2 regions of the Methanocalculus natronophilus genome follow, and region 1 is predicted to be linked to the other one. Evidence: riboswitches for the same ligand, from Rfam matches in the RefSeq annotation. Region 1 holds a riboswitch; the other holds the start of a gene.

What was found. Region 1 has a riboswitch for fluoride ahead of ABCO64_RS01500 (MutS-related protein). Riboswitches for the same ligand answer to the same signal wherever they lie in the genome.
Region 2: linked by a shared signal. The riboswitch ahead of ABCO64_RS00675 (dynamin family protein) and the one ahead of ABCO64_RS01500 (MutS-related protein) in region 1 are both predicted to bind fluoride.

The regions. Positions count from the first base shown of each region.
Region 1 covers NZ_JBCEXH010000001.1:277,150-283,338, forward strand. The annotation lists gene ABCO64_RS01495 (nuclease-related domain-containing DEAD/DEAH box helicase) at 1-1,225, shown strand, start outside; fluoride riboswitch at 1,327-1,388, shown strand; gene ABCO64_RS01500 (MutS-related protein) at 1,555-3,087, shown strand; gene ABCO64_RS01505 (MutS-related protein) at 3,219-4,673, shown strand; gene ABCO64_RS01510 (5-methylcytosine restriction system specificity protein McrC) at 4,670-4,846, shown strand; gene ABCO64_RS01515 (AlbA family DNA-binding domain-containing protein) at 5,018-6,189, shown strand, end outside.
Region 2 covers NZ_JBCEXH010000001.1:134,994-141,182, reverse strand. The annotation lists gene ABCO64_RS00695 (prenyltransferase/squalene oxidase repeat-containing protein) at 1-796, shown strand, start outside; gene ABCO64_RS00690 (hypothetical protein) at 806-1,210, shown strand; gene ABCO64_RS00685 (helix-turn-helix domain-containing protein) at 1,207-1,860, shown strand; gene ABCO64_RS00680 (hypothetical protein) at 2,068-2,505, opposite strand; fluoride riboswitch at 2,698-2,759, shown strand; gene ABCO64_RS00675 (dynamin family protein) at 2,827-4,620, shown strand; gene proS (proline--tRNA ligase) at 4,672-6,099, opposite strand; gene ABCO64_RS00665 (stage II sporulation protein M) at 6,110-6,189, opposite strand, start outside.

The DNA.
Region 1 (6,189 bases):
CGAATCTGATCTCCGGTTCTGGATACTTGACCTGCTCGAAGGCGAGATGGCAAGCGACTATCGGGCAAAGCCGCTTGGGGAGGAGGGGATGGCAATTCTTGAGGATATCCTTGCCCACCCCTTCCAGCTCAATGTACCTCTCCACCGGGTGATGGCAGATGACGAGGCGCATATCCAGACACTGACCCCTCTCCAGTACCAGATCCTAGCAGGCTTTGCCAGTACCAGGCGGGTGGCAATATCCGGGTCTGCCGGTACCGGAAAGACGATCCTCGCAATGGAGGAGGCAGTCCGCTGCATACACGCCGGGGAGCGGGTCCTTCTCACCTGCTACAACCGACCGCTTTCAGAGTACATGAAAAAGACAATAGGCGACCGTGACCTGCTCATGATCGGCAACTACCACAAGGTCTGCGATGACCTCTTCTCCGAGGCGTGCATAGACGTTGATAGATCAACGGTTGACAGCCGGCTCTTTCTCGAGAAGTACCCAACTCACCTGCTTGAAGCACTCAGCACGTTGCCAGAGAGACGCTTTGACACACTCATCATTGATGAAGGCCAGGACTTTCCTCCCCGCCTCCTGCAGTCACTAGAATCCGCACTTGACCCGGATGGAAAACAGAAGATCCGACTCTTCTATGACAATAACCAGGATGTCTACCAGAATGAGGGCAGGTACCTGGAACAGCTCTATGAGATCCCCTTTACCCTCTCCCTGAACCTGCGGAACACCCAGCGTATCCACGAGGTTGCCCGGCTCTTCTACAAGGGCCAGGAGACAAAAGCCATCGGGCCGGATGGCCTTGAGGTTGAGTGGATTGAGGCAGAGACCCCTGCTATTGCACGGACAAGACTTGAAGAGTACATTTACACCCTGGTTGAGAGAGAAGAGATCCCGCCATCCGATATCGCGGTCCTCATCTCGACCCGTGATGACAGGGACAAGTACTGCACCGGTCGCGAGATCGGCGGCCAGCGGTACCAGTTCTGCAATGAGCTCTTTCAAAATGACACCACTGACGCAATCATCGTTGATTCAGTCAAGCGGTTCAAGGGGCTGGAGAGCCCGGTCACCATCGTCGTGCTGGATGATAGATTGATAAACAGCGACGAGATGCTGTATGTTGCGTTCTCCCGGGCCCGGTTGCTGCTTGCGATTGTGGGGAGCCGGGAGATGATGGGGGCGATCCGGGGGAAGATGGGAGAGTCAGGAAGAGAGTGAATGGGGGGTGATTTACTCTAGAGAGCCTCCAGCTGATCTGCCATACCAAAGATTATAATTATTGTGGAACTCTAAGTACCTCAGCGCACGCTCACGTCTCTCTTACTGCCGGTGATGAAGTCCACCGAATAAACCGCCTTTTGCTGATGACTTCTATCCTGATGTGACAGTATGGCATGTACATGGATAATCAAGTGCTTTCTATCTGGTAGAACCACCCGTTTTGGTCTGCCGGAAGAGCCAGAGCCCCTGTATCTGAAAAAAACCAGGCATACCTCTCTTCCGGGTCAGCCCGTTCAGCGATATGCAATAATCGAAACGGAGGCTGCATGATGGGTCCAGGTATATTGTTTGCACATCCGGATGACGATATCAGAGACGATGCTATGCTGGAACCTGCCTGTTTCCAGGATCTTCACCTGGACCAGATTGTATCAGCCCTGACTGCGGATTATGAGGAGTATCACCTAAACCCGTTTTTCTATGCCCCATTACATCGTGCTGATGATGTCCGGTACCGCCAGGAGGTATTCGAAGACCTCAGAGATGATCACCTCTATCTGATCATCAGAACATTTGCCAAAGAGATGCAGTCCATGCGGCAGCTGCTCTCCCGGGCAGAAAAAAATCCCAACACGTATCAAAACAAAGGCTGGTTCCTTGAGGCAGCCAGAATATACACCGAAGCAATACAATCCCTTGCGGATGCTCTCTCAAAATGCAGCCTGGAGTCACGCGGCTTTTTGGCAATGCTGACCTATCTGAACCAATATAGTAGCTCAGAACAGTTTATTTCCCTGGCTGAGGATATAACCAGGCTCAGCAATGAACTCGCAGGAGTAGCATATACAATCCATATCAGGGGAAATGAGGTTACAGTCTGCAGGAATGTCCCGGATGAGGAGTATTACCAGGAAGTTGCAGATATTTTTTCAAAATTCCTTACCGGGCCAGGCACCTCTGACAAGGACACAATCCCTGAACAAAGAGAGATGAGCCAGGTCGAAGGAAGGATCCTCGATCTCGTCTCACGATTATTCCAAAATGAGTTTTCTCATCTGGATACATTCCAGGAAAAACATGCCGGTTTTGCTGATGAGACGATCTGCCGGTTTGACCGGGACATTCATTTTTATATTGCCTATCTGGAATTCATCAGCTGCCTCAAACAAAAAGGCCTCCCATTCTGCACACCCCTTGTCTCTGAAACCAGCAAAGAGATTTGTTGCACTGAGGGGTTTGATCTGGCGCTGGCAAACAGCCTTCTCTCCGGTAACCGATCAGTTGTTCCCAATGATTTTTTTCTGCAACAAGAGGAGCGTATTCTTGTCATAACCGGCCCAAACCAGGGGGGCAAGACCACATTTGCCCGGATGTATGGGCAACTGCATCACCTTGCATCTCTTGGGTGTCCGGTTCCCGGACGAACAGCCCGGCTCTTTCTGCCCGACAAGCTCTTCACTCACTTCGAACAGGAGGAGGATATCAATACATTCAGGAGCAAGCTGGAAGATGACCTGGAAAGAATCCATACTATCCTCAACCAGTGCACGCCCAGAAGCATCATCATCATCAACGAGATCTTTTCCTCCACCACCGTGCAGGATGCCTTGTTTCTCGGTCACAAAGTACTCGACCAGGTGATTGACCAGGATATCCTCTGCATCTATGTCACCTTCTTAGACGAGCTGACGACTCTGCCAAAAACAGTGAGTATGGTCAGCACCGTTGTTGTCGATGACCCGGATCAGCGGACCTATCGGATCGAAAGAAAGCCTGCCGATGGACTTTCATATGCCATGGCTATCGCAAGGAAAAACCAGGTAACCTATGAAAAGATCAAGGAGCGGATGCGATCATGAAGCCCTGTCTTCTGTACAGAGATACTGATTTTCACCCTCAATGGGGCATGCTCCTCAAATCACCTTCCCCTGAGCGGTGGAGGCACCGCGAGTATCAGACGGCGTGGAAGTCGCTGCCCCAGGTGAAACAGATGGTCAGCTGCGATCTCGAATTGGATATCCTGGTTGCCACGATGGCAGGTGGTGACGTATTCATCAGGGAAGTCGTCAGAAATGTCCTCCTGACCGGAACATGTGATCCAGGCACGATATGCTACCGCCAGGATATTCTCCGTGATTGTATGAACAATCCGGATAGTATCCAGGAGATGTATGATACTGCCTCAGCATCGATTGAAGAGTACCTGAAGATAGTCGGCAGATATACTGGCCAGTCCGCCGACGCCGTGCGAATCAATTCGGTAAAGGCAATTGAGCTGTTCATCGAGATGCTGGCAACCCTCCGGGGTATTGGAAAGCGGCATGGAGAAGCCTTTGTATCTGAAGGTTTCAGGACGTTCTTTTCCATGCTGGATCGGGAGTTCTCTGATGAGTACCTCCTGAGCATGAGGGAGATGATCGAAGAACTGAAACTGCCGGAGGGACACCTGATTCGTGCCGTCCTTGGGAAGGGGAATCAGGGAACCGGGTATGCAATCCAGAGAAGCAGAAAGCCAGGTAAGCAATCCTGGATCTCTCGTTTTATTTCCAGGGAAGATCCTGATCAGTATCACTTCACCATAGCAGAGCGGGATGTTGCAGGATTTCGGGCATTGGGCGAGCTGAAAGGAGAGAGCGTGAGAGATATTGCTGCTCTTCTTGTCCGGGTGTCCGATCACCTGGTACAGATGTGTACAAGTCTCAAGACCGAGCTGGCATTCTATCTCGGTTGCATACAGCTGCACAGCCACCTTTCGCACAGAGGGACGACTATCTGTTTCCCGGTCCCGGAAGAGCCGGGATCACGGAAGTGCTCCGTTCGGGGGGTATATGACATATGCCTGGCCCTCAGAATCGATCAACCAATAGTCAGCAATGATTTGTTTGCCACAGGAAAAGATCTCACCATCATCACCGGTGCGAACCGGGGAGGAAAAACTACCTTTCTCCGGAGCATTGGCCTGGCACAGATGATGATGCAGGCAGGAATGTTTGTGCCGGCAGAATCATTCCATGCAGAGGTCTGTACAGGGATATTCACCCATTTCAGGCGGGAAGAAGACCATTCGATGCAGAGTGGAAAATTTGATGAAGAGCTCAGGCGGATGAGTCAGATCGTGGATTCCCTGAAACCTGACAGCATGGTCTTGTTCAACGAATCCTTTGCGGCGACAAATGAGAGGGAAGGCTCTGAGGTCTCCCACCAGATCGTCTCTGCCCTGATAGAGAAGCAGATCAGGGTTCTTTTTGTCACCCATCTCCATGAATTTTCGCGAAGCCTCTATGATCAGTCCCCTGATAATGCCCTTTTTCTCCGTGCCGAACGTATGCAGGATGGAGAACGGACATTCCGTATTGAAGAGGGGAAGCCTTTGCAGACGAGTTTTGGCCCGGATTTATATACCCGGATTTTTTCGGAGACACATGCAGACACAGATGCAGGATGAAACCTGATAGTATCATCAGGGGTGGAGCACAAACAATCATCATCGATACCAAATACAAGCTTCTCAAGCAGGAAGACAGGAATGGTGGCGTTTCACAGGCAGATATGTACCAGATGTATGCCTATGCCACAAAGGCAGCAAAGAGACCCCCTGCCACAGCCAGAACAGGTTGAAACGGTGATGGTGACAGGGTGAGTTTAGTATACTTTTAGTCCACCGAAGCCATGGATTACAGAACAGGTATTGGCAGCAATGCAATATATGAGATGGGATGGTATTATGCCGGGTTACGGTGACATTGTAGAGAAAATCATCATTTGTAATACATCTCTTGAGGAAACCTGATGTATATCCCAATATCAGAACGTATAGCAAAGCCAGAGGGTAAAACCCTTGCGTTCAAGCGGGATCTCTCCTCCCCAAAGAACATCCTGAAGACAGTAGTCGCCTTTGCAAATACTGCCGGTGGCCACATTCTCATTGGTGTTGACGACGACTCCCGCGAAATAGTCAGCATTTCTGACCCTCTGGATGAAGAGGAGAGGCTTTGTAGCCTCATAGCAGATTCAATAGCCCCGGGGCTTGTCCCGGAGATCGAGCTTGTCTCGATCAATAATAAAACACTTCTTGCTGTTGAAGTATATCCAGGCAGCCAGCGGCCATATTATCTGAAGAAAGAAGGGCCGTTTGATGGTGTATATGTCAGGCTTGGCTCAACCAACCGGAAGGCAGATCAGGAACTGATCAGTGAACTCAGGCGAAGTGTCTCCGGGATCTCCTTTGACGAGATGCCGTTGCCAGATCTCACTGGAGATGATCTTGATACTGATGCCGCCAGGCGACAGTTCAGGGGCCAGAGAGATCTAACTGATGAGGAAATCCTCACCCTGAAACTACTCGTTCCAGTACAGGGGAAGCTTGTCCCGACAACCGGAGGCATGCTTTTGTTTGGAAAGAAGAGGGAGTATTATTTCCCCGATGCCTGGATTCAGTGCGGGAGATTTATTGGAGTTGATAAAGCATACATCTTCGACCATATCGAGATACATGAACATCTCCCGGATGCGGTCGGGAGTGTGATGCTCTTTCTCAAAAAACATGCATTCAGGGGTGCTGACTTCTCCGGGATCCGGCGCCGCGATGTATGGAGCATCCCTCTCACCATTCTCCGTGAGGCAATTATCAACGCTATCGTCCATGCCGATTACTCCCAGAAGGGCGCACCGATCAGGGTGTCATTCTTTGATGACAGGATTGAGATAGAGAATCCAGGCATTCTCCTCCCTGGAATGATAATTGAAGACGTAAAACATGGAGTTTCAAAGATACGAAACCGGGTTATCGCCAGGGTCTTCAAGGAGCTGGATCTCATCGAGCAGTGGGGCAGCGGATTTCGCCGGATTTTACGGGAGGCAAAGGATCTTGGGCTGCCTGAGCCTGAGATCATAGAGATAGGGATGCGGGTGAGGGTCACCGTGTTCCTGAAAGAAGCGCTTCCTATAGAAAACGTATACAG
Region 2 (6,189 bases), 140 kb from region 1:
TTATAGGCTGAATGAGCCGAATGTAGCTGATACATTCTATGCTCTCGCCTCGCTTCAGATGCTGGATGCACTTCCGGAAGACGATAACGCGACAATCTCGTTTCTTCACTCATTTCAGAAAGAGGATGGGAGTTTCTCAAATGTGTTTGTCGGGTGCCGGGCAATTGCTGGTCTGATCATCCTTGGGGATCAGCCACAGAGAGATCCAACAGACTGGATCATCTCTTCGCTTGGGCCACCACAAGATGGTATCCGGCCAATCGAATCGTCTTCACGTTACTGTCAGATGTACCTTCTCACAGATTTATGCCGATCTCTTGCTATCAGGGCAACCGGACCGGTTCGTGAAACCATTATCAACACGATCCTTTGGAATGTACATCTGGAGGGGGAGGCCGGGTTCCAATCTGCAACACTGACAGACACCTCCTATGCCCTCTCAATACTTGTGAATCTTGGGTATCCTCTTTCGTCAATTCGCTCCAGTTCCTGTATCAGATGCTTCGAAGACCCGGAATTTGGGTTTCTTGTGGTGCCTGGTATATATCCGCCGTACTTAGAGGATATTCATGCCGGGGTTCTTGTATCCTTCCTGCTTGGATACCACCCGGCATTTCTCAGGAGTTGTGAAGCGTTCATCATGAGGTGTGTTCATCAGAGTGGTGGCTATGTCAGATCCATCTTTGGCGGTTCGGCAACTCTTGAGCATACCTATCTTGCGCTGGATGCGATGAGGATGATTGGGGGGATTCGAAAGAACAATATTGGTTGTACCTCCTATCCGGGAACTGCATGAAGAGGTTGTATGAATATGGGCATGATAGTACTCTCCCCCCATTCTGTCGGGGCAGAAGGGCCTGCTGATCAGCATACCTTTTTGGATCCTGGAAAAAGCCTTAATCTCTGGAACCGGACCAATTTCAAACCCCATTGTTTCCATTGCCTGAATCAGGGAATCGCAACAGAAGAAACGATTACTATGCACCTTTCTGGTATTTCCAGGTATGAACCTGCTCTGCATGCTTCTGAAAAGCCCATCAGTACTGAGTCGGCTGTGTATCTTCTGCGGGAGATCGCATGCACCCTCCCACTGGTCTCAACTGATGAAAGCCGCCGTTTCCTAAAGAGGCGTACCCGCCATCTGTCTGTTTGGTTGCAGAACGCACGTGAGGCTCTCTCTGATAACGATATGGAGACATTTATTCCATGAAATCCCCGGTCAAAGCTCCCCTGATGCGTATTCTGCTCGATGGCAACTCACATCGTGAGATCGACCTTGCTACCGGTGTTGGTTTTACGAAGGTGGCAACTATTCGAAAGTGGCTTGATTCGTTTGAACGTGCCGGTTTCATCACAAGAGAGAAGAACGAGGGTGCGTCTGGGTATTCCTGTCGGCTGAATTGCAATCGTGAGACAATAATGAAGATATATAATTATCTGGAATTTCAGCATCTCCGACCCGATATCCGGAATAAACCGTGGTTCTGTCCGCTCTTCACCCGTCAATTTGAAGCCCTGCATGGGGAACTGCCGGATCTGATCGATGCGATGGTCCGGGCATCACACACGTTCTTTGAAACAATCTGCCACCTGGAATCCCCGGCAGAAATTGAAAAGATATACAGGCAGACACTTCTTGTGAATCAGCTTGCCGGCTTTTCCAGCCCTGAGTTTGATGAGATCTGCATATATTATCAGATCTTTCTGCATAGTGTCATCCGGGATATCAGGTACGGAGGCCTTGGGGAAGGGTTTGCAGATGTCCTTGGTATGGTGCAGCATGCACTATCCAGGAGCGCAGCTGAATTTGAAAAGCAATACACAAACGATCCAAAGAAACCGTCTGGAAATAAAAAATAGTGGATGAACACTCGTACCTCTTCATATGCAAGTATTGCAGCTGGCGGCTTCATCGGGGCATTCAGCAGTCAGACCCTTCTCTTCGTTGGAGTTTGAATTATTGGAGCATCTACCACTTTCTCTATGTTTGGAATTATGGTGCCAGACAGATCAGATCATTGATACAGGCTATGCAGATCTCGTCTATTACCGTACCAGGGAATTGAATCATTCCCTGAAAGCCTGACTGCTTTCGTCTTCAAGGTGTTTTTTAAGGGACCTGGATGGTACCTGAAGATCACCTGCGATCTGCTCAAGGCGGGGTTCATGGCTCGCCAGGACTGTGCCGTACCCCCGCATGTACTGTGGCCTGAGCTCTTCAGCCATGCAGTCGATTACACTGAGTCTGCTCAGAACTGCCTTTTTCATGGATAATCCCAAAGGCTCACAGGAGATCCCCTCCTCATCAGCTATGGTGACGAGCCGGGAGCGAAGATCGGTGCAGTATTCCATGATCACCTCTTTCTGCAGAGGTGACAGATCCATACAATACCTGGAATATGAACTGGCTGATCCCGTTCCATTCAGGATCTCTTCAATCTCGCACAGCTTCCCGAAGATGTGCTGACAGGTAATACGAAAGTGGCGTGCCTGGTTCTCATTCATTGTACAATGTCTGCTGTTGTCTGCCAATGGAATCACCTGATAATTACCGGATTGCCGCGCGAGCCGGGGATCTCCTGCACCCAAATCGCCACTGGCTGATCAGAGATGCTGGCGTGCCTGGACAAAAAAGTTTTCTTTTGCTTGCAATTGCCCGATAAACAAAGAATTAACTATCTTCCAAACTAACTATAGTCTTTACCAGGTGATGGAGTTCACCGCTAACTGCCTTTTGTGCTGATAACTCCTGTTCATCCGAATACCAATTACTCCAACTGAAGATGCAATTTTGACATTCGCATGAAAACCGGAGGAGATACAGTAATGGATAGTACATATATATCGGTTCCAGAGAATCTGGAAGAGATACTAACCGACCAGCAACGCCGCCTGGAGGCAATGGGGCACTGCTGGCTGCCCTATGCAGAGCGGCTGCGTGAACTCGATACGCGCCTTGTAGAAGGCAGATTTCACCTTGCAGTTCTTGGCCAGGTCAAGCGAGGCAAGAGTACGCTTTTAAATGCGCTGATCGGAGATGATGTTTTGCCAAGCTCTGTTATCCCACTCACTGCTCTTCCTACGTTTATCCGGTATGGCGATCAGCAGAAGCTGCGTGTTCGGTTTCTCGATGACAAGCCTGAAATTGAACTGAAGGGTGCGTCAGCCCGGTGGCTGAACGATCAGCTGATGCAGTATGTCAGCGAGGATGAAAATCCAAAGAATTCGAAAGGCATACGCGAGGTTGAGATCGATCATCCAGGAGAGCTGCTCCGTGATGTGGTCCTCATTGATACCCCGGGCATCGGCTCGATTTACAGGCACAATACAGAAGCGACGATGAATTTCCTGCCGCAATGTGATGCATCACTCTTTGTTATCTCTGCTGATCCTCCCATCACCGAAGTTGAGGTTGAATTCCTCAGGGAGGTGAAAAACCGTGTTGGTTACCTCTTCTTTGTTCTCAACAAGGTGGATTATCTCAATGAGACCGACCGGGTGAAGGCTCTTGACTTTTTCCGCACAATACTGGTTCAGGATGCCGGAATTGATCCTGATACGCCGATCTTTGCCATATCCGCACGGAAAGGACTTGAGGCAACGCTCTCCGGGGATTCTGCCCTCTGGGAGACGAGCGGGCTCAAGGCGATTTACACTCATATCGCCAGCTTTCTGGCTCATGATAAAAATCGTGTCCTGAGAGAGGCAATCGGTACAAAAGCATATGATATCTTCCGGGAGATCCACCTCCAGCTAAGCCTTGAGAGAAAGGCACTTGAACTGCCGCTTGCCCGGCTTGAAGAGAGGCTTGCACTATTTGACCAGAAAATCAACGAAATTCAGGTCAGGAAGATACAGGCCATGGATATTCTTGCTGGCGATCACAAGCGTGTGCGTGAACTGCTTGAGACGCATGTCAGAGACCTCTCCTGTCCACTGCGTGCAAAGCTCACCTCGGTTGCGGAGAATGCCATTGTACACTCAACAGACGATCCTGACAATGCAGCAGAAGAAGCTCTTGCTGCTATCATCCCCGGATGGTTTGAGCACGAACTCGGTGAATTAACCGGGATCATGGACAGGGAGATCAAAACGCGCCTGAAAGAGCATCAGGTACAGGCAGATTCCCTGGTCGAATCCATCAGGAAAGCAGCAGCAGATCTCTTTGATATTCCATACCATGCCCCTGATGGCGAACGGGTATACACACCTGTAAGACGGCCGTACTGGGTGAGTCGTACATGGGATCGGACCTTCTCCCCGGTTCCTCCCGGCGTATTCGGGAGACTGTTACCAAAGGCAGTTTTGGAGAAACGTGCCCGGGATCGTGCAAAGAGGCATATTGAATCGCTGCTGGTGCAGAATCTTGAGAACCTCAGATGGGAGACGATACAGAATGTTGATTCAGCATTCAGAAAATTCAGCACCGACTTTGAGACGCATCTCTTTCAGACAATCGAGGCGACTCATGGTGCTATCTCGGCAGCATATGCGGAAAGAGAGAAGCATGCAGATACTGTTGGCCTCAGGCTGGATGAACTGGATCGTGCTATAGAGGAGATCCAGGAGACGATCCGCACCTTCGATATCGCCAGACCAGAAACCGGCTCATGGCAATAGGTTAAAAAAGCGATTCTGGAGTCCGGCCTGGCCAGAATCCAGCAGGTGCAGTCAGTATGACCGCCCGATCAGGGCGGCTGTACCCTCTTTTCCACAGATCAGGCAGCCGGATCCATCAATACCCTCTGTGTGAGGTCCCCTGAGCTCTGATCCCAGAAGGGCTGCATCAGTCTCTGCCTCGATTGTGTCTGCACAGGCCCGTTCCCCGCACCATGATGCAACAGCAACACCAATCCGGACGGCTTCCTTCACCTCACCGGACGTCTGGCAGATGGTTATCCGTCCTGCATTTGCTTCAGCTGCACGCTCTGCAATTGTTCTCCCAAACTCCTCAAGGAGAGGTGCAACTTCAGCAGCGGATCGGATCTGCTTCTTCTGCTTGAAACGGTCGACTGCCATGATTGTCCCAGCGTCAATATCCCGGGGTCCGATCTCAAGCCTGAGGGGAACGCCATGCAGCTCCCAGTGGTAATATTTTGCACCCGGTCGCATATCGCGGGTATCCAGCTCCGCCCGGATGCCGAGTGCCTTCAGCTCGCTACGGAGCGCCTCTGCAGCACCCATCACCTCATCGCCCCGCTTCCCGATGATTATTGGAATAATAACCACCTGCACCGGTGCGACAAGAGGCGGCAGCACAAGGCCTGTATCATCGCCATGGACCGAGATGACAGCAGCGATACAACGCTCAGAAATGCCGTAGCAGGTCTGGTAGGCGAGCTGCTGCTCTCCGTGCCGATCCTCATACCGGATATCAAAAGTCCTTGAGAAGTGGGTGCCGAGATGGTGCGCAGTACCTATCTGGAGTGTCCTGCCGTCAGGCATTATTGTATCGACTGCAATTGTATAGTCTGCGCCCGGGAATTTGTCCCAGTCCGGCCGTTTTGAGATGAGAACCGGAACGCCCAGGTCGGTATAGAACTGTGTGTAGAGCCGGATCGCCTCCTCAACCTGCTCTGCAGCCTCTTCCCAGGTACAGTGGACGGTATGGGCCTCCTTAAATGATGTGATCTCCCGGAGCCGGATCAGCGGCCGTGTATGCTTTGTCTCATACCGGAAGGTATTGACCACCTGGTAGAGCTTCAGGGGGAGATCAGCATGGGATCGAATCCAGAGAGCATACATCGGGTAGATGCTGGTTTCACTTGTTGGCCGGAGTGCAAGCCGGACATCAAGTTCTGAGAGCCCTCCGTGCGTTACCCAGTAGACCTCCTCTTCAAACCCCTTGATATGTTCAGCCTCTTTATTGAACTCATGATCGGGGATCAGTAGCGGAAACATCGTCTCCTGGTGATCTTCATCCAGGATTGCCCTGAGCCTGTTGTAGGTATTTTTCCGGATAGCAAACCCGTGGGGATACCAGACATACAGTCCCTTGACAGGATAGCGGACATCCATGATCCCGGCGCGCCTCAGGATCTCATTGTACCATGCGCTAAAATCAGCAATTGGCGGGAGTGCATCCGTCTTTTCTTCCATAATATGCCACCTAAACGACCAGTACTATGACAGCCGGTGTTATAAATGCCTCCATGAAGGCTGCAATGACAAGGAGCGGTATGACGGTTT